2 regions of the Weizmannia sp. FSL K6-3076 genome follow, and region 1 is predicted to be linked to the other one. Evidence: a T-box and tRNA genes for the amino acid it is inferred to sense, from the RefSeq annotation. Region 1 holds a T-box; the other holds one or more tRNA genes.
The links. The T-box of region 1 lies ahead of thrS (threonine--tRNA ligase). A T-box ahead of a tRNA ligase gene usually reads a tRNA of that ligase, here a tRNA-Thr.
Positions count from the first base shown of each region.

Region 2: it encodes a tRNA-Thr, which carries the amino acid that the T-box ahead of thrS (threonine--tRNA ligase) is inferred to sense. The anticodon was not compared.

Region 1 is NZ_JBBOWU010000001.1:2,133,814-2,143,571, forward strand. It holds gene NSS95_RS10190 (MFS transporter) at 141-1,394, opposite strand; gene thrS (threonine--tRNA ligase) at 1,506-3,428, opposite strand; T-box leader at 3,552-3,774, opposite strand; gene NSS95_RS10200 (putative sporulation protein YtxC) at 3,890-4,726, opposite strand; gene dnaI (primosomal protein DnaI) at 4,852-5,796, opposite strand; gene NSS95_RS10210 (replication initiation and membrane attachment family protein) at 5,793-7,190, opposite strand; gene nrdR (transcriptional regulator NrdR) at 7,205-7,663, opposite strand; gene NSS95_RS10220 (glyceraldehyde-3-phosphate dehydrogenase) at 7,948-8,982, opposite strand; gene coaE (dephospho-CoA kinase) at 9,114-9,716, opposite strand; gene ytaF (sporulation membrane protein YtaF) at 9,733-9,758, opposite strand, start outside.
Region 2 is NZ_JBBOWU010000001.1:772,668-782,425, reverse strand. It holds gene NSS95_RS03435 (galactokinase) at 1-95, opposite strand, end outside; gene NSS95_RS03430 (hypothetical protein) at 519-737, opposite strand; gene NSS95_RS03425 (acyl-CoA dehydrogenase) at 1,117-1,260, opposite strand; gene NSS95_RS03420 (acyl-CoA dehydrogenase family protein) at 1,305-2,441, opposite strand; tRNA gene NSS95_RS03415 (tRNA-Thr) at 2,582-2,654, shown strand; tRNA gene NSS95_RS03410 (tRNA-Ser) at 2,673-2,763, shown strand; gene NSS95_RS03405 (5'-nucleotidase, lipoprotein e(P4) family) at 2,812-3,597, opposite strand; gene NSS95_RS03400 (IS256 family transposase) at 3,971-5,146, shown strand; gene NSS95_RS03395 (ISLre2-like element ISBco6 family transposase) at 5,931-7,346, opposite strand; gene NSS95_RS03390 (MMPL family transporter) at 7,594-9,758, opposite strand, start outside.

The DNA.
Region 1 (9,758 bases):
GCAAGAGAGCGGCATTTTATATAAAATGAACGGAAATTGGATCAAATGTAAATCAATTTTTCATTTTCCCCTCCTAACCATGCCACCGGTTTCAATCCATTTTTCTGAATGATGGTTGTACCTTCCATTTATCTCCTTTTTTATCTACTTAATTTCACATACGTATGGTCAATCTCCACAACTTTTGGCAGTTTTCTCATTCTTCCGCTTCCCATATAAAACAGTGCCAGGACAAACAACCCTATTCCAAAAAAGCTCATGGTAAGCTGGACAGAAGTGATCTTGGCCATCACGCCGCCGATCAATGATCCTGCCGGCATCGCAAGCGATAGCAAACTCACGTTGATGGTATTGACCCGCCCTAACATTTGTTCATCAGGCAATTGCTGAAATATGGCAGAAAACAAAACATTGATGGCACCAATAGATAACTCGGAAATAAACATAAGCGTATAAACATACCATATCGAAACATTGCTCAATAAAATCATGAAAAGCCAGGACAACCCGGAGAGCAAAAAGCCTGCAGCCAATATTTTGCCAAACGGAAATATCCGGCTGATTTTATCCGCGCCTGCCGCTCCCGCCAAAGCCCCTAAACCCAAAGCCGCTGTCATGATGCCGTAGGATGAAGCGCCTTCGCCCGCAGTATTGGCGAAAGAAGGCAATACGACCATTACAATTGCGAAAAAAAAGTTTAAAAACAGCAAGGGGATTAATAATTGCAAGATGAAAGGCTGTTTGACAAACGATAGGCCTTCTTTAAAATCCCGTTTGTACGCCTGCCATTCTTCCCGTACGCTCCCGGTTTGCTTGCTTCTTTTTACCTGTACTTTTAAAAACAAAAACAGAATGGATGAGAGTATAAAAAGAAGCGAATTCATCCCGAGCACCATCGACATCGAGAAAGCGGCGAGGATAAACCCGGCAATCCCATTAAAGAAAAAATCCGAACCCTTATATGCAATGGACATGAGTGAATTGGCCTTGACGAGATCTTTCTTTTCCACGGCTTTCGGCAATAATACGCTTTCTAACGGGTAAGTCAGTTCCGATAAAAACGAAAGAACCGGGATGGAAAGCAACAGCAGCCAGACATTCATGATGCCAGACTTGCTTAAAACAACAAGAAAAAGCAGTAAGCCGGCTTGTAAAAAGCTTGCTGTAACCAGCAATTTTTTTGCATTTATTTTATCAAGAACCGGGCCGTAAAATAAACTCAGCACCTCTGTCATTGAAAATAAGAATCCGGCAAATCCGGTATAAACCGTCGAGTTCCCCCCTAATTTTAAAACCATCCACATCATCGCAATATAATAAACACTATCCCCGATATTGGTGAACAGCCTGCCAAAAAACAACGCATTAAAATGACGATTCCGAAATAAGTCCATTAGGCTCCGTCCCCTTCCCCTGTGCCAACCCATTTTTTCCTCTATTATATAATAAAAAGCACCCTGCAAACCTTTTTGTGGTCCTTTAGGGTGCGTGATTTCTTGTCTGTTTTACCGTTTTATTTCTTCTTTTATCTTGCTGAGGAATGTGTCCACCGGCACCGTTTCCGTTTGTTTCTCGCCGTATTTGCGAACATTGACCGCATTGTCTGTGGCTTCCTGGTCGCCGACAATGAGCGCGTACGGGATTTTTTGCACTTGGGCTTCACGGATCCGGTAGCCCAATTTTTCATCGCGGGCATCAAGTTCAGCGCGGACCCCTTCCGCCTTGAGCGCTTCTTGGACTTTCCGCGCATAGTCATAATGGGCATCCGGTGATACCGGGATCACTTGTACTTGAATCGGCGCAAGCCATGTCGGAAACGCCCCTTTGTATTCCTCGATTAAATAAGCGACAAACCGTTCCATTGTCGAGACAACGCCGCGATGGATGACAACCGGGCGGTGCGGCTTACCGTCTTCCCCGACATACGTCAGGTCAAACCGTTCCGGGAGCAGGAAGTCAAGCTGCACGGTTGACAATGTTTCGTCTTTGCCAAGCGCCGTGCGGACCTGGACGTCGAGCTTCGGGCCGTAAAATGCGGCTTCGCCTTCCGCTTCGTAATAGTCAAAACCAAAATCATCCATCGTTTCTTTCAGCATCGCCTGTGCCTTGTTCCACATTTCATCATCATCATAATACTTGTCCGTATTTTCCGGGTCACGGTACGACAGGCGGAACGAGTAGTCGGTAATGTTGAAATCTTTATATACCTCAAGAATCAGTTCGACCACGCGCTTGAATTCTTCTTTAATCTGGTCCGGACGCACGAAAATATGGGCATCATTCAATGTCATGCCGCGCACCCGTTGCAGGCCGGAGAGCGCACCTGACATTTCATAACGGTGCATGAGCCCGAGTTCGGCAATCCGGATCGGCAATTCGCGGTAGCTGTGGATCGTATTTTTATACACCATCATATGGTGCGGGCAGTTCATCGGACGCAACACGAGTTCTTCATTGTCCATTTTCATGACCGGGAACATATCTTCCTGGTAATGGTCCCAGTGGCCGCTCGTTTTATACAGGTCCACGCTGCCAAGCACCGGCGTATAGACGTGGTCATAGCCGAGTTTGACTTCCTTGTCGACAATATACCGTTCAATGGTGCGGCGGATCGTTGCGCCTTTTGGCAGCCAGAGCGGCAGGCCTTGTCCGACTTTTTGCGAGTTCGTGAAAAGTTCGAGTTCTTTCCCGATTTTCCTGTGGTCGCGTTCTTTTGCTTCTTCCAGGAATTTCAAATGGGCTTCGAGATCTTCTTTCTTGAAGAAAGCCGTCCCGTATATGCGCTGCATCATTTTGTTGTTGCTGTCGCCGCGCCAGTATGCACCGGCAATGTTTAATAACTTGAATTCCTTAATTTTTCCGGTTGATGGCACATGGACGCCGCGGCACAGGTCAACAAATTCGCCCTGTTCATAAACCGTGACCGTTTCGTCCGGAATCGCATCAATCAGTTCAAGCTTGTATTCATCATGTGCAAATATTTTTCTGGCTTCGTCACGGGATACGACTTTGCGGACAATTTCAAGATTTTCCGCAACAATTTTTTTCATTTCCTTTTCAATTTTCGGCAAGTCTTCCGGCGTGAGCGACACTTCAAGATCCATGTCGTAGTAAAATCCGTTTTCAATTGCAGGGCCGACGCCAAACTTGACATTGCCATACAGGCGGCGGACAGCCTGTGCCATCAAGTGTGCCGTGCTGTGGCGCAAGATTCCGAGCGCATCTTCATGCTCAGGGGTGACGATTTCAATTGCGCCGTCTTCTTCAATCGGTGTGCGCAAATCGAGCAGTTTGCCGTTCAGTTTGCCGGCGAGCGCCTTTTTCCTGAGGCCCGGGCTGATCGATTGGGCAATCTCTTCCGTTGTTGTTCCAAATGGAAATTCCTTTAAAGCACCATCTGGAAAAGTGATTTTTACGATCTCTGCCATATGTCCCACTCCTTTAAAAATTAAGCTGTCACGCGGGCGGCCTGCACGAGGCTGCTTTTTGCAGGCATCCGTACGAGCACGTCCGCACGAAAACACAGCCAAAAAATAAAAAACCCGCCCCCGGCAAGGGACGAGTTTTGTACACGCGGTTCCACCCTCATTTCCGCACGTCTTTACGCGCGGCTTGAGTATGATAACGGAAATATCCGTCAGCCGCTACTGATTTTGTTCACGACTGAAGTTCGGAGGCGGTAAGCATCCTGTCCGTGCCGGAAAGCTTGCAGCCTGAGGCTTTCCTCTCTGAAAGGCGGTAACAGAATCCTGTTGTCCTCGTCATCACATTGACTTTTTCATTTCCAATTGATTATGTAAGTAATTATAGAAGTTTGCAATGAAAAAATCAAGGGATGGCGATTGATTTTGTTGCCGTGCTGCATTTGCCCCCGGTTCAAGCCCCCTTTTTATTCACTGGCGGCGAATTGATCGTGCATAAAATGCATCCGGCTTTTCACGGCCACCCGTTCTTCAAAAATATTGCATATCGTACGAATCAAAGCCTGGTCCGGCGTATCCGTATAAATTTCAATCCGGCTGGGCGCAATCGATAAAAGCGGTGCAATTGTGACTGAGTCAATATAGACAGGGTGGTTGGACAGAAGCCTGCGGTCAATCAATCCGTTCAGTTCTTCCCTCGTCATTTCCCGGAATTGGCCGTTGTAAAATTTCACCTGTTCCCCGAGGCAAAGCTTTATTTTTTCCCTTTTTGGTTCTTTTTGCTTTAAGTAATCCCTAAGGCTTTGCACAAAAATCTGGTATTCCTGTTCCATTTTGTATTCGTCAATCGCAATGCCGATGTATCGGTCAAGACAGTCAAAATAGCCTTTTAAGCGGAACGTCAGCACGGAAGCGAGCGGCAATGTGCACGATTCGCCAACCAGCGGTGCGACCGCTCCTTCAATAGCGGCGCGTTCGTCGATCTCACCCGCCAGATCCGTCAGCTCCGGCCGCTCTCCTTTCAGCATGCCGTCTACGATTTCGAGTATCCGGTTTTGCTCTTCTTCCGCCTGAAAAAAATAGGCTTGTTTCAGTTGGTTACAAATCCACTCGTTTCTTTTTTTCTTCATGATGAAATTTGCAACGGCTGCCTGCAGTTCCTGTTTATTGCCGGCCGCTTCCACAACATAATGTATTTTCCCATGCAGCACTGCTTCCCGGATTTTCACAGTGCGCCGTTTTTCCTTTGCAAAATATGCTTTTATCCATAATGCATCATCCTTGTCCCTGATCAGGAATTCCAATCCAAGCCCCCCCTGTACGGTAAAACATTCTCGTTTGCTTTACCTTATGTATATGAAGCGGCATCAGCAAATAGAAGACGGGAAAGCGTTACGAAATGAAAAAAGCGGGCCCCCTCATGCAAGGGTCAGGCCCGCTGGTTCGGCCCCTCCATCCGGACAGGGGCGCTTAAATATTTGATGCGCTCGAGAATGCGCGCTGCTTTCAATTCTTCCTTTTCCCCGCGCTGGGTATAAGTGAAATGGTACTCTAAATCCTCATAGCTGAAATTGGATGTAAAAAAAGTGGGAAGGTCTTCCTGCATCCTGTATTGGAGAATCGGGCCGAGCACTTCATCCCGCGTCCAGCTCGAGTTCGTTTCCGCACCGATATCATCCAACATCAATACGGGCACTTGCTTCACCGTATCCAGCTTTTCCCCGGTGGAGTGGTCGCCGATCGAGTCCTTCATTTCGCGGAAAAACTCAGGCACATACACGATTAAAGAAGAGACCTGTTTCCGGTCCGCCAGCTCGTTCGCAATTGCACCAAGCAAATACGATTTGCCGACGCCGAAATTGCCGTATAAATATAGTCCCTTCATTTTTTTGCCCGGCTCGTATTCACGGACAAAGCGATGCGCAAAATCGTATGCATCAAGACGCCCCATTTGTTCAAGGAAAAAATCACCAAAGGACGCCTCCAATATTTTTTTCGGCATGTGCATGCTTTGGATCAGCCTGCGCGTTTTATTGCGCTCATCCTCCAATATTTTCTTCTGGCACCTTTTATAGTGGATCTCAATATTGCCATGTTCAATAACGAGTTCCGGCACATACCCTTTCATCATATTCACGCATTCGCCAAGGCTTTTGCACCGGCTGCAATTTTTTTCCTGTGAAATGAATTCGTACAGTTTCATCCAGCTTTTTTCAATCATCGATTTTGTGACTTCACCGTGGTGTGCATCCAAAAAAGCGCGGATGTCGGGATGCGTGATGATTTCCTGCTTCATTTCTTCATAACGCTTGCGGAAACTAGGATTGGATGAAAGCCTTTTGAGTGTCTCATTTATGTTTTCCACCGCCTTCACCCTTTCTTGTATTGTTCACGTATTTTTTCAAGCCTTTTTCTTTTTTCTTCCATTGACTCGCCATCGGCTTGGACCGCGGTCGCAGTGGTTTTTTGGTCTTCTTTTTTAAACCAGTCCGGCAGCTTTTCAACCCGGACCGGCTTTCTCCGTCCGGTGCCGTTCTTCTCTTTATTGTTCAGCCATTGTTTGTACTGGCGGTCTTCTTTTTTGGCAAACGCCATCGCTTCCTTGGCGGTTTTCAGTTTTTTGCGCGCCCAGTGGGAAGCCACTTTTTCTAAATAATTTTTCGACAGCTTCATATCGGTTTTAAATAAAACATATTGGATTAGTACATTTACAACCCCAAGGGGAAGCTGCTGGGCAAACATGACTTCTTCAATGGCGGCAAGATCTGCTTTCGCCGGTTCGCTGCCGCCCGAAAAATCGATCAGCATTTGTCTCGGAGAAGTCGTTTCCAGGTAGCGGAGGAATTTCTCCTCATCGTTTTCCGGCTCTTTTTGTTCTTTCGCATCCGCTTCTGGCTGGAAGCGGTCAACAAGGCGTGGCAGTTCGTCATGATGTTCAATCTGGTACCAGCTGCGCGCGATTTTCCGCAAATCCTCCACCCGGATTTCCAAGTCTGCCGTCAATGCCTGGAGCAAAATTTTCTTTATGTCCAGCTCATTTAAACCGTATAAAAATGAAAGCTTCACAATCGCTTCTCTGACTTCCGGCGTAATGGCACGCAGCGGAATCAGTTCATCACGTAAGTTTGCATATAAAAGGTCAAAATTAAAATGGGTGTTTTCGATTTTTATGACCGGGGCGGCGGTTTTTTCGATATAGCGGCGGTTTTCTTCCAGCCGGCTGAGTTGCTGCGCTTCCGCCTCATTCAGCACTTCGGGGCCGATTTTTGCGGCATACACATCCTGGAATGAGCGGGTGATGTCCCGGTACTCACCCGGTTCTACGGCGCGGTCGGAGAAGAAGTGTTTCAACCGCTGGAAATGTGTTCTGCCGAGCTGCCGGTACAGGAAAACATTTAACAAACCGTCGTTGAAAAACTGTTCCGGGGACAGGGGCGGCTGCAGTTCGTATATAAACATGCGGATGTCGTCCGTTTGTTTCATATATGTTTTCAAAAGCCCAATGCCTTCAAGCTTCAGCCGGGCTTCGTAAATTTCAGACAAATTCATGGATAAAAAGCTCATCAGATGGTAATGGTTCCAGTCTTCGGACCAGAGCCGGCCGACTTCCACTTCATTCCATAATGTCATATACAGGCTGTAACATTGCGGCCCGATTAACGGCTGGTACAGGAGCGAAATGACCTTTTGATCGTAGTCCTGAAGCAGGCCGTTTGACGATGCACGATAACGGTCAGCTGGCTGTATTTCATTCCAAATCGGTTTCATAAAAGGCACTCCGTTTAAGCATTCTTGTTGAGCAATTCTTTCAGTTCATCGAGAAAAACATTCAAGTCTTTAAATTGGCGGTAAACGGAAGCAAAGCGGACATAGGCCACTTCATCCACTTTCGACAGCCTGTCCATCACCATTTCCCCGATCAGGGTGGAACTGACTTCTGTATATCCTTGCCTGCGGATTTCTTTTTCGATCTCCATGGAGATTTTTTCAAGCTGGTCCAGCGACACAGGCCGTTTTTCACACGCTTTAATCAGCCCGCGCAAAATTTTCTCACGGTTAAATTCTTCGCGGTTGCCGTCTTTTTTCACGACAATGAGCGGGGTTTCTTCCACTTTTTCAAACGTGGTGAAGCGGTACGAGCAGTCTTCGCATTCACGCCTTCTGCGGATGGAACGGCCTTCGTCCACCGGCCTTGAATCGATCACACGCGTATTGTTGCTATGGCAAGACGGACATTTCATATGAACCCCCCGTTCTGATACATTCTTACTACCATCATATATAAAAGAAGGCGAATAGACAACAGAAAGGTTTATCCTATTCCCGAAAGAAATTTATACATGCAGAACATATTGGATGTATCTTCTGTTTGTATATCCGGAAAAGTCCTCACTTTTCATCTATCCATCAATAGAATAGAAAGGTTTACACTTCTATTTCGTCAGCATCCCGCACAAGTCATCCTCCGGCGCGGCTCTGAAAACTGGTAACGAAAACGGAGCAGGCTGGTGCTGCTCCGTTCGGCTTAGGCAATATTGATTTTCCCGGTTTCTTCCATTTTTTCCGCGACGAGCTGTGCCAGTTGTACGACGCGGCAAGAATAGCCCCATTCATTATCGTACCAGGCCAGCACCTTGACTTTGCTTCCATCCATGACCATCGTGGATAAGCCGTCGACAATGGCCGAGTACGGATTTGTCGTATAATCCGAAGAAACGAGCGGCACTTCTGTATAGTCCAAAATGCCTTGCAGCGAGCCTTTCGCCGCCGCCTTAAATGCATCATTCACTTCTTCCGCCGTCACTTCTTTTTTCAAATCGACGACAAGGTCCACTAGCGATACATCCGGGGTCGGAACACGCAGCGCCATGCCGTGTAGTTTCCCTTTCAGTTGCGGGAGAACAAGGCCTAACGCTTTTGCCGCCCCGGTTGTCGTCGGAATGATCGATTTGCCACAGGCCCGGGCACGCCTTAAATCTTTATGCGGATTGTCGATATTGTTCTGGTCATTCGTATAAGAATGGACTGTTGTCATCAGGCCGTTTACGATCCCGAATTGTTCATCAAGTACTTTCGCGACCGGTGCCAGGCAGTTTGTGGTGCAGGAAGCGTTCGAGATAATATGATGCCGCTCGATATCTAAAACGTTTTCATTTACCCCTAAAACAATCGTGACATCTTCATTCTTCCCGGGCGCTGTCAACAGTACTTTTTTCGCGCCTGCCTGAAGATGGAGCGCGGCTTTTTCCCTTGCATTGAATTTTCCGGTTGCTTCAATTACCACATCAATATCCATTTTTCCCCACGGCAGTTGGGCCGGATTGCGTTCCGCCAAAAGCCGGATGCGTTTGCCGTTCACAATGAGTGCTTCCTCTTCTTCCACTTCCACTTCTCCGGGAAATACGCCGTGGATGGAGTCATATTTAATCAAATGTGCCAGTGTTTCCGCCGGATAGCAGGCATTCACCGCCACAATATTTAAAGCGTTATCCATCATGGCTTTTCTGAAAACCATTCTGCCGATGCGGCCGAAACCATTAATCGCAATTTTTGTTTCCACAGTGCAGACAACTCCTTCGAATAATAAATGACATACTTTTAATCCATTATTCATCAATTAGTATATCATATTTTAAAAGTTATGTAGCGTTATTCCCCTATTTTTGCATAAAAAAAACCATGATGTACCCATCATGGAACGAGCTGCCAATCTGACACGATTTTTTCAAGCTGCTGTTTTGTTTCCTCCAGGCTGCCATTGTTGTCGAGCACCGCATCCGCCAGTGCCTTTTTTTCGCTCAGCGGCATTTGCGCCCGGATCCGCATCTGCGCTTCTTTTTCTGAAAGGCCGTTTCGGGTCATTAATCTCTTTAACTGCGTCTCTCCATCCACGTAAACGAGGATGGTGCGTTCAACCATATAGGTAAGCCGGCTTTCAAAAAGAAGCGGGATATCCAGAAAGACAGTTTTTTTCCCATTTTCAATTGCCCGGTCCTTTTCCCGCGTCATCCAGGCCCGGACTGCAGGGTGGACAATGCTGTTTAGTTTCATCCGGAGTGCTTCATCCGCAAAAATGAGTGCCCCGAGTTTTTTCCGGTCAAGCGTGAGATCTTGCAGCAAAATCCCTTCGCCGAACGCTTCAATGATTTGTTCATACGCAAGTTCGCCGGGTTCGACCACTTTTCTTGCGGCAATATCCGCATCGACAATCGTAAACCCTTTTGTTTTCAGCATATTGGACACCGTGCTTTTGCCGCTTGCAATCCCGCCTGTTAAGCCGATAATCTTTGCCATACTCCCACCTGCCTTGTTAAAACTTGCATATACCGATCAAAA
Region 2 (9,758 bases), 1.4 Mb from region 1:
CCGATCAGATTAATCCGGCCCGGCGCAAAAAACGCGCGCTCCGCCGCCGTCCCGAAATACTCCTTAAAAGCCTGAGGCAAATTTGGGTTGCTCATGTTCGTTCCCCCTAAGTGTAATAGAATAGAATAAAAAGATTGCAAACGTTTTCTTCAATTCCATCTTACACGCAGAAGTAAAAAAAGGCAACATTTTTACTAAAATTTTTACTGGTAATATTCCATTTCTAAATAGGGCTTGCTGAACGAATCCGATTCTGAGTTTGTACCAAATTTGTCTGCAAGCTCTGTCGCAAAATATATGTGAGAATGCGTGATTTTGTCTTCTAAATACGTTGAATCGGCTTTCGAGTGCAAGCTTTTCCCTGGATTTGTTGTAAAATCCTTGCATTTAAATTGTTGCCAAAGCTGTCAGCACTCTTGCCAAATCTAGGAATTTTGCTTATTCAGCAAGCCTTAAATAATACAGCCTCAGTACAATCATTTACCATTCCAATGCGATCCACTGCTGTAATAACTGATTTAAGATTTTTTCTCTTCTTTTTTTAAATCATCTTTTAAATACTCCATATCTTTTATGTACCTTTGGATTGTTTCTTCTATTGCATCTTTTATTACTCGGGGATATCCCTTTTCATCTTCTCGTTTTTGTTCCTTCTTTAGCTCATCTATATCTTTAGTAAGCAAAGATATAGCCTTCTTCTTCTCATCTTTACTCATGAATTCATAGATTTTTCTCATAAAAAATACCTCGGCAATAAATTATTTCTAAATTTTTATTTTTTTATTATAATACGTTTTGATAAGGAGGAGGCTTTTGTTATACGCAGCTTTCAGATGTCGAGCAGGAAACAAACGGCCTGCTGTCTTACACCCGCAAGCCGAAAACCGCCCCGGAAAATATCAGGAAAATCCTTGAAAAATGGCAGGATGAAATTGTACGGGCTTATCCGGCACATCATCGAACGTAAGCAAACCATGGAGCGGCAACAGTGCATTTATCAGCAGTTGCCGCTTTTTTAGCAGTAGCGACAAAGTGGACCGAAAAAAGCGGCGGCGCTTTGCTGCTTTGCGCCCCCCCTTTTTCCCGGCTGCTTAGACCATCGGATGCTTTTTGATTTTACACGCGCGCGCCGAGCTGCATAAGGACGGTATCATCCATCGGCGGATTGTGTAATCCCGCATGCACATCACGGTAATAGCGCTGCAGCGGGCTTTTTTGAAAAAGGCTGCGGGCGCCGACTATCCTCATGGCCAGATCCACAATTCTGTTTTCCCGCTGTTTAGACCATCGGATGCTTTTTGATTTTACACACGCGCGCCGAGCTGCATAAGGACGGCATCATCCATCGGCGGGTTGTGGAGCCCGGCGCGGACATCGCGGTAATAGCGCTGCAGCGGACTTTTTTCGGACAGGCTTCTGGCACCTACGATTCGCATCGCTAAATCAACTGCTTCTATCGCATGATTCGTAACTGCCATTTTCGCTGCCCCAAGTTCCGGGCCCATCTCTTTTCTTTGTTCTGCTCCGGCTTCATCCCACATTTTCGCAACCGAATACAGAAAATGCCGCGCCTGCATCAATTTCAGCTCGATTTCACCGAATTTCTGGCGGATAGCCGGCAGTTCCGCAATCGGATGGTTCAGGCTGTTCGGCGTATACGATTTAGCAAAGCGAGCCGCTTCCCGTTTTGCTGCCTCGGCAATGCCTAAATAACAGGCAGGGATATGGAGCAGATAACCGGCCGGCTCCTTCTTTTTCGTCTGGATCTCCGCCAGGTTCGCAAGCGGGACTTTGACGTTTTCCAGCACAACATCATGGCTGCCGGTTGCCCTTAAAGCAATGCTGTCCCATGTTTCGACGATGGAGAGGCCAGCCGTATCCCGCGGAACGACAAAACTGCCAACCGCTTCTTTTTCCGGAATCGTTGCGGTAATGATAAAAAAGTCGAGCACCGGAGACATGGTGGCAAAAGTTTTTCTCCCGTTTAACACCCATTCGCCGTTCTTTTCCGTTGCCGTTGTTTCCGGCATGCCACCGCGCGTCGGGCTGCCCGTTTGCGCTTCTGTTGCGCAAGTGTTGATGAGGGCGGCCTCCCCTGCTGCCGCACGGCAAATGCGTTCAAACAATTGCCCGTTCCATGTTCTTGTTTCGGACAAATGCATTAAAATCCCCATATGCCATCCAATGGAAAGGGCAGTCGACCCGTCCGCAACCGCGATGGCCTCTTGCAGGCGGACAAGCTCATACAGCGAAATGCCGCCCCCACCGTAGTTTTGTGGCACAGTCAGCTTTGTATAGCCTGTTTCTTTTAAATCTTGAATATTTTCAAAAGCAAACCGTCCTTCCAAGTCATTGGCAGCCGCCCTTTCAGAAAACGGGCCGGCAAGCGTTTGAATTAGGTCCAGTTTTTCCTCCAGCGTTGAGGCTTTTAAAAAATCCATATCCTTTCCTCCCCCGGAAACATCTTTTCTCTTATTTTACCGGAAACATGCCGGAAAAACATTACAACACTTTTTTTAAATTTCCTCTTGCAATCCGGATTTTATTATAATATAATTTACATTGTCCTGATTGATTCCATGCTGGTGTAGCACAGTTGGTAGTGCACTTCACTCGTAATGAAGGGGTCGGAGGTTCGAGTCCTCTCACCAGCATCTTTCTTTTTTTCATATGGAGAAGTACCCAAGCGGCTGAAGGGGACGCACTCGAAATGCGTTAGGGCGGGTGACCGTCGCGTGGGTTCAAATCCCACCTTCTCCGCCATACATAGTGCATATAAAAATTCCGGAGAACTCCGGAATTTTTTTGCGTTTATGAACCACATGGCAATTCATGCTCCCAATCCCCGTAAACCGGATTCGGGAATACGATAAATTTGCGGCCAAATGCATGGCGGAAACGGTCTGCTTCCAGGCTGCGCGCCTTGTTTCCTTTTCCGTCAAATGTCTTAAAAAAGTCACCCAGATTATCACCGAACAAGGCAATGATTTCATAATTCTTTTCAACGGTTTGTCGGCGTGCTTCTTTGCTGCTTGTTCCTGTTTGCAACAGCACATGGGAACGGACGGCCTGCGGGATCCCTTCTTTTTTCAAGTTGCGAAGGGTGGCATCCATATATTTTTCGTCCCGGTTTGAAATGTAATAAATATCGATTCCTTTTTTATCGGCATATTTTAAAAAGGAAAGTGCCCCCGGAAGCGGTTTTGCTTTTGCTTTTTTCACCCATGCTCCCCAGCCGCTGCCAAACGAAATGCCTTTTTCTGCCATATAAGATAAGTACGGCCCGTTATCCAGCACTGTCTCATCCAGATCCAGGACAATGGCGCGCTTCTTTTTTACTTTGGTTTTCAGGCTCTCCTCAATACGCTGTTTTCCGATATTGTATCCTTGATAATAGAGCGCTCTTGCTTCTCCGGATGTCCGGTACCAGGCAACCCCCATTTTGGTCTGTTCCGCTTTTTGCTTTGCCGTGCAGCCCGTAACCGGAACCGTCTTCATGACGGCAGCTTCCCGGTTTTGTTTGCCGCCTTCAGCAGAGCACCCCGCATTTCCAAGCACCAGCGCAAAGACAATTAGCAACCCTGCAAAATAGTTCATGCTTGCCCCTTCTTTCTAAAATGCTTTTACGATTAGTATAAGGGAACCCCGGAAATTGATACATGCTAAAATGGCATCTTTCACGGGGGTTGTTAGGCACTTCGAAGCGGTCTATTCTGATTTACGACGGGATTTTCATTCTTCCGCTGGCATGTATTTTTTGTGATATGGGCGTTTACGTACATTGTTTGTCGGAATTTCGCTCGCTTCCTTCACTTAGACGCATCCTACGTTAAGAAACAACGCGTTTTTTCCGCGCTTCCTTCACTCAGACCGATTAAGTCCGTATAATTGTGTAAAAAGAAGGAGTCATTTTATCAACTCTTGGCAACACTGTTTTCAACGACAATAAACAATGAAAAGAGGAGATAAAATGACTCACTTACAGTTTAACCTAAATTTGGATGTTTTAAAAGAAGCCATCATGACTTCAGATCTTGACGCGGTAATTAAATCAGCGGTTGTCCTCGTGTTAAACGAGTTTATGGAAAAGGAAAGGGATGACTATTTAAAAACGAGCCCTTATGAACGCGCTGTTGAACGCCGGGATTACCGGAACGGTTACTATGAACGCGAGCTGTTGATGAGCATCGGCAATGTTACATTAAAAGTTCCCCGGACACGTAATGGCGAATTCTCAACTACCTTATTTGAAAAGTATGCCAGATGTGACCAAGCTTTCGTCCTTTCTATGTTGGAGATGGTCATCAATGGCGTCTCTACCCGTAAGGTCACAAATGTCGTAGAACAGCTTTGCGGTAAGAATGTATCCAAGTCGTTTGTCTCTTCCCTTACGCAAAAACTGGATCCCATTGTGAATGCTTGGGCCGAGAGACCGTTGAATACAACCTACTACCCTTATGTGTTTGTGGACGCCATGTATATAAAAGTACGGGAGCACCATAAGGTCATATCAAAGGCTGTTTATATTGCGACTGCCATTACAGAGAAGAATACACGTGAAATACTGGGTTTAAGCGTTGACCATGCAGAAAGTTTGGAGAGTTGGAGTTCATTTTTTAAACAACTTAAATCACGTGGACTCCAATCACCAAAACTCGTTATTTCCGATGCTCACATGGGCCTTCAGAAAGCAATACAACGGGAATTCATTGGCACTGCTTGGCAAAGGTGCAATGTTCATTTTAAACGCAATATCATTGAAAAACTGCCCAAAAAAGATACTGCAGAAATCCGGGTGATGATTAAGCGCGTGTTTGAGGCCGTTACGATTGAGGACATACGCAAGTTTAAAGATGAATTAATAAACAAATTTGGTACAGAAGCAAGATTTGAAAAAGCCCTGGCCATTTTAGATGAAGGTTTTGAAGATACTATCCAATACATGAACTTTCCTGAGAATATCCGTATGCACATACGGAGTACTAATTCCCTCGAGCGGCTTAACCAAGAGGTTCGTAGAAGGGAAAGGGTCATTCGCATTTTTCCTAATACCCAATCTGCTTTTCGTTTGGTTGGTGCCGTTTTAATGCAGTATCAAGATACAGAATACTCGAAGAGGAAGTCACTTATGGGAAAGAATAGTTAGCAGCATTTTCAGCTTAACTTCCATCATGGATGATTTCATCTCCGGGAAGGGATGTCAAATTGAAAGGCATTTGACATCCCTTCCCGGAGATGAAGAAAAAAATCCATGGAAGTTAAGCCGAAAAAATGAAGGGGTGGTTGAAAACATTTGCCCATAAATTTACACAATAACCTGGACTTGACTCTCAGACCCGTTCTACGTTAAGAAACAACGCTTTTTTTCCGCGCTTTCTTAACGTAGGCGCACTCTATGTTAAGGAACAACGGAATTTTCGCCCGCTTCCTTAACGTAGACCCGTTCTACGTTAAGAAACACGGCGTTTTTTCCGCGCTTCCTTCACTTAGACCCGTTCTACGTTAAGGAACAACGTCTTTTGCGCCCGCTTCCTTCACTTAGACCCGTTCTACGTTAAGAAACACCAGTTTTTGCGCCCGCTCCTTCACCTATACTCGTTTTATGCTCACTTTTCAAAAAAATAGTTGGCCTGGTATGTGTCAAGTTTTTCTCGACAAGGTTTAAATATCGGGTATTCCAAGACACTCTTTTTGTACACTTTCGGCTACCGTGCTTTACTTGCTCGGTGTAATTTTCGGAAAAGATGTAATATTTCCGTATAAAGATGGATAACGGGGATGTTGAGGCGCGCGAAATTCACTCGCTTTCCGCGGGCGGCCGGCGAGCCTCCTCGCTCGTACCTCGCTGCGGGGTCTCTCCTGGCTCGCTTTTCCCGCAGGAGTCTCGTAAATTTCGCGCGCCTCAACGATCAGTCCCCACTGAGCCAGGCTTAAAACGAAAGCTCTAATATTTTGCTTAAATGTCCCATTGCCGATGAACTGCTTGAATGCAGGGCAACTGATCCGTGCTTTACGCCCACTGACGGGCGTACAGGCTGCTTGAGTAGTTGAGACATCCTGATGGATTGTTTCAAGTTCCGTTGCTTTCTCTCGCTTCTTGAACGGTGTTTCAGATAGGCTTCTCTCAATGTCCCATTGAGTATGCCTTGTTTGATTTTCACCATGGCTTCTGCGCCAAGTTCACTCCAATGCATGCCCCTTTTTTTCATCCTGAAGGAGATATGCCTTTGATTCGATTCCATCGCTCCTAGGCCTCTCGCACCTTCCGGCACGTTTTTCACCCTGTCTCTCCAGTCAAAAATGCGGTCCCAGTTTTTCAAGATATACGAACGGAATTCCTTGATTTTCTTGAGAGCCTTTTTATCCGTCAAGGTGCTTTCGTGCGTATCCAAATATAACGTGAATTGGTCCAGGTCATGCGTTCTAATCGCTTTTCTAATTTGCTCCTTGATCTCGCTCTTTCCGCCCCCAAATGTCCTTATGATGGCTTGTGCAACGTGGTAGGTATCCAGCTGGTTGAGCACCGGAAATTCCGACTGTGAGAATGCTGTTTGAAACCGTTCAGCTGTGTACCCAGCACCTCCATCACTGTTTGTAATGACATGCGCTTTTTCGAGGGAATAGGTGTTGGCAGCTGTGGCTTGGACTTCATCCCAAAATGTCTGGATGGCTTCCGTTGTCATGATGACTGTGGGCTGACGCAGGGAGACCCTTTTTCCATTGGTTTCCCATCCCTCATAGAGAATGGCGTGGTGGACTTCCATACTCTGTTTCTTTTTTAGTCCCCGAACGAATACACCATCTGCTTCAGAAAACAGGTAGTCTACCTTCTTCCCCTCAGGCAGGGAAACAGCTATTTCTAGCTCTTCTACAAGTGCCTTATCGGCTTCCGCCTGAGTTTTCCCTACGTGTTTTACCATGTTCCCTACAGTTGTGTGACTAAGACTCACTGCTGTCCACTCTTTTAAAATATCAGCTACTTCCCGATAGGTGTTCTCACTTGCCAACTCTGCCACCTTTAATTCCACTAACGGGCTGTATCGTTGGTGTGGTACCAGCCCTAACCATTCATCCAGAGGATAATGTGAGTTCCCTCTCTTATCACGCATTAATGAACGTTTAAAAGTCACACTTCCAAATAGAAACTGAACGCTTCTGTTATCACTCCGGCAGTACACCCAGCCCTCCTCTAACTTCTCCTGTTTAATTGTTTTATCTAACTCTTCAAATATTTCCCCAACCCATTGTGTAAAAGCCTTCTGCATCAGAAGTTTAAGCTGTTCTTCAAATTCGATAAGACTCTTTGTATCCTTTAATAATCCAGCAATTATTGATATAATATCCATGGGAAGACCTCTCTCTCTAGATGTTCATCTTGAAGTGTACAATTAGATGATAGAGCGTCTTCCCATTTTTTTCCACTCATTTGCCCCGTCGAGTAAAATTTTACACATACGTTGGCCTGTTTGCTCACTTACCATCTCTTTACCGTACTTTAGCTAAAAGGTTACCTGCTTCCTCCGCCTCGATCTAAAACCGTGCCAGCAAAAAAAGCAGCCCTTTCCCAATTTGGATAAGCGGCTGCTTTTTTCATTATCGCTTGGATGATTCTTTCTCCAGCTCCAAGTTTTCTTTCTTTTTGTCCGAAAATATTTTTTCCAAGGCTTCCGGCAAGGCGATCATGCCTGGCAGAAAGAATGGCAATAGGATGAAGCAAAGCACGACAAGGCCGGTAATGACGGCGATCGCCAATTCAGCCAGCAGCAGCATTCCTGAAGGCATCAGCGTGGCAAATGTGCCGCCTAAAATAACGACCGCGGAAATAATGACACCGCCTGTATGTCTCGAAGCGAGTATAATCGCTTCCCTCGGGTCAAGCTGCGGGTATTCCTTATAGCGCATCATCAGGAAAATGCTGTAATCTACACCAAGCGAGACGATGATGATAAAGGAAAAGAACGGCACAAACGAAGAAATGCCTTCATAGCCCAGCATGCCAAGAAAAATAGAGTTGATGACAAACATGGCTGTATAATAGGCACCGACAAGGGATGCCGTAATGAAAACCGGCGGCCAGAAAGACCGTATAACCAACAGAAGCACAAGCAGCACGCTGATGGTCACGATCACGGTTGATTTGGCAAGGTCCCTTGACAGAATATGGTTCATGTCGTTGGTCGTTGCACTCGTTCCGGCTGTCCCGCTGTCGGCTTTTGAAAGCACAGTTCCTTTCAGCCCGGTGACAACCGTTTTATTGATCTTATCAATGGTATCCAATGATTGATTTGAATAAGGATCGTTGCTCAACACGACAGTCAGTTTCGTCACTTTTCTGTCATCCGACATATACGTGTCCATTGCTTTTTTAAAATCTTTGTCGGCGAGCGCTTCTTTCGGAATATGGAATGTTTTTTCCGTTTTCAGCTGTGCCAGATAGTCATTTGTTTTGCCAAGGCCGTCTGAAATTTGCTTTAATCCGCGGTTAACATCCGACAACTTATCGCCGAACTGTTTAAAACCGCTAAGGCCGGAAGCGAGTTGCTGCTGGCCCGATTTCATCTGGCCCAGCCCCTTTGTCACATCGTTCATATTGGTTACTATTTTGCCGATGCCATCAGACGCCTGGCCAATCCCGCTTTCGGTTTTCTTGAGCCCGTCTGCCATTTGCGAAAGCCCGCCAGCCATCTTGGATAGATTGTCGTTCGCTGTCTTGAACCCGGATGTCGTCTTGTCGTAATTGCTGTTCAGCGTGTTGATCCCTTCCGGCGTGATTTGCTTGAGGGATGATGAGAGCTGGTTTGTCATTTGCTTCAGCGCCAAATAGTTCCGGTCGCTCTGCACACTTGGCGTACTTTGCCCGAGCGCCGTCACGAGCGTCTGCATTTGCGCAATCGCACTTTTTACACCGAGCAGTGCTTGTGCAGCCTGCTGATAATTTTTGCCCATTTCAGCATAGCCGGCCTGCATTTTCCCGTAATTTGCTGACAATGTGCTGACCCCGCTGCTCATTTGGGAAAGATTTTTTTCAATGGTAGCGATGCCGTTTGCCAGTGTTTCCGGCTGGCCGGACCCATTGCCAATGCCGTTTTGAATTTTTTCGAGCCCGGTGGTGAGAGCGGCCATTCCATTTTCAAGTTTGGCGGTTCCATCTACCATGTCGTTCACTTTCGAAAAATCGGCGGATCCGAGTTTCTCCTGGGCTGTCTTTAATCCAGCATTGATTTGGTCAACCCCGTCCTGCGTTTGCGACAAGCCGTCCGTTACCGTAATCATCTGCTTGTCGATGTAAAAGTCCTCCATTTTCTTTCCTTCAGGCCGCGTAACCGAAGAAACTTTCCCGACACCGTCTATTTTTTTCAGCCTTTGTGTAATATTGTCAATGACAGCCATGGATGCGTTGTTATCCATTGCTTTTCCGTTCTCAATCACAACCTCCGCAGGCATGGACTGCCCTTTCCCGAAATGTTCAGCAACAAGGTTGATCGCTTTGGAAGAAGGATATTTATTGCCAAGTTCTCCAACCGTATCAAAATTCAGCTTCTCCTGGTGAAAGATCAATGCTGGGGCAATGATCAAAAGAATGAGTGTGACTGTAATAATCGGATGTTTTACGGCGATGAAAGAAGCTTTTCCCCAGTACCGGTTCGGCTTATGCCCGCTTGCATTTTTCGACGGCCAGAACAGCTTTGTACCAAGGACTTTCATGATGAAAGGAGTTAGGGTTAAAATTTCAAGCAAAAGGATCGTTACCCCGATCA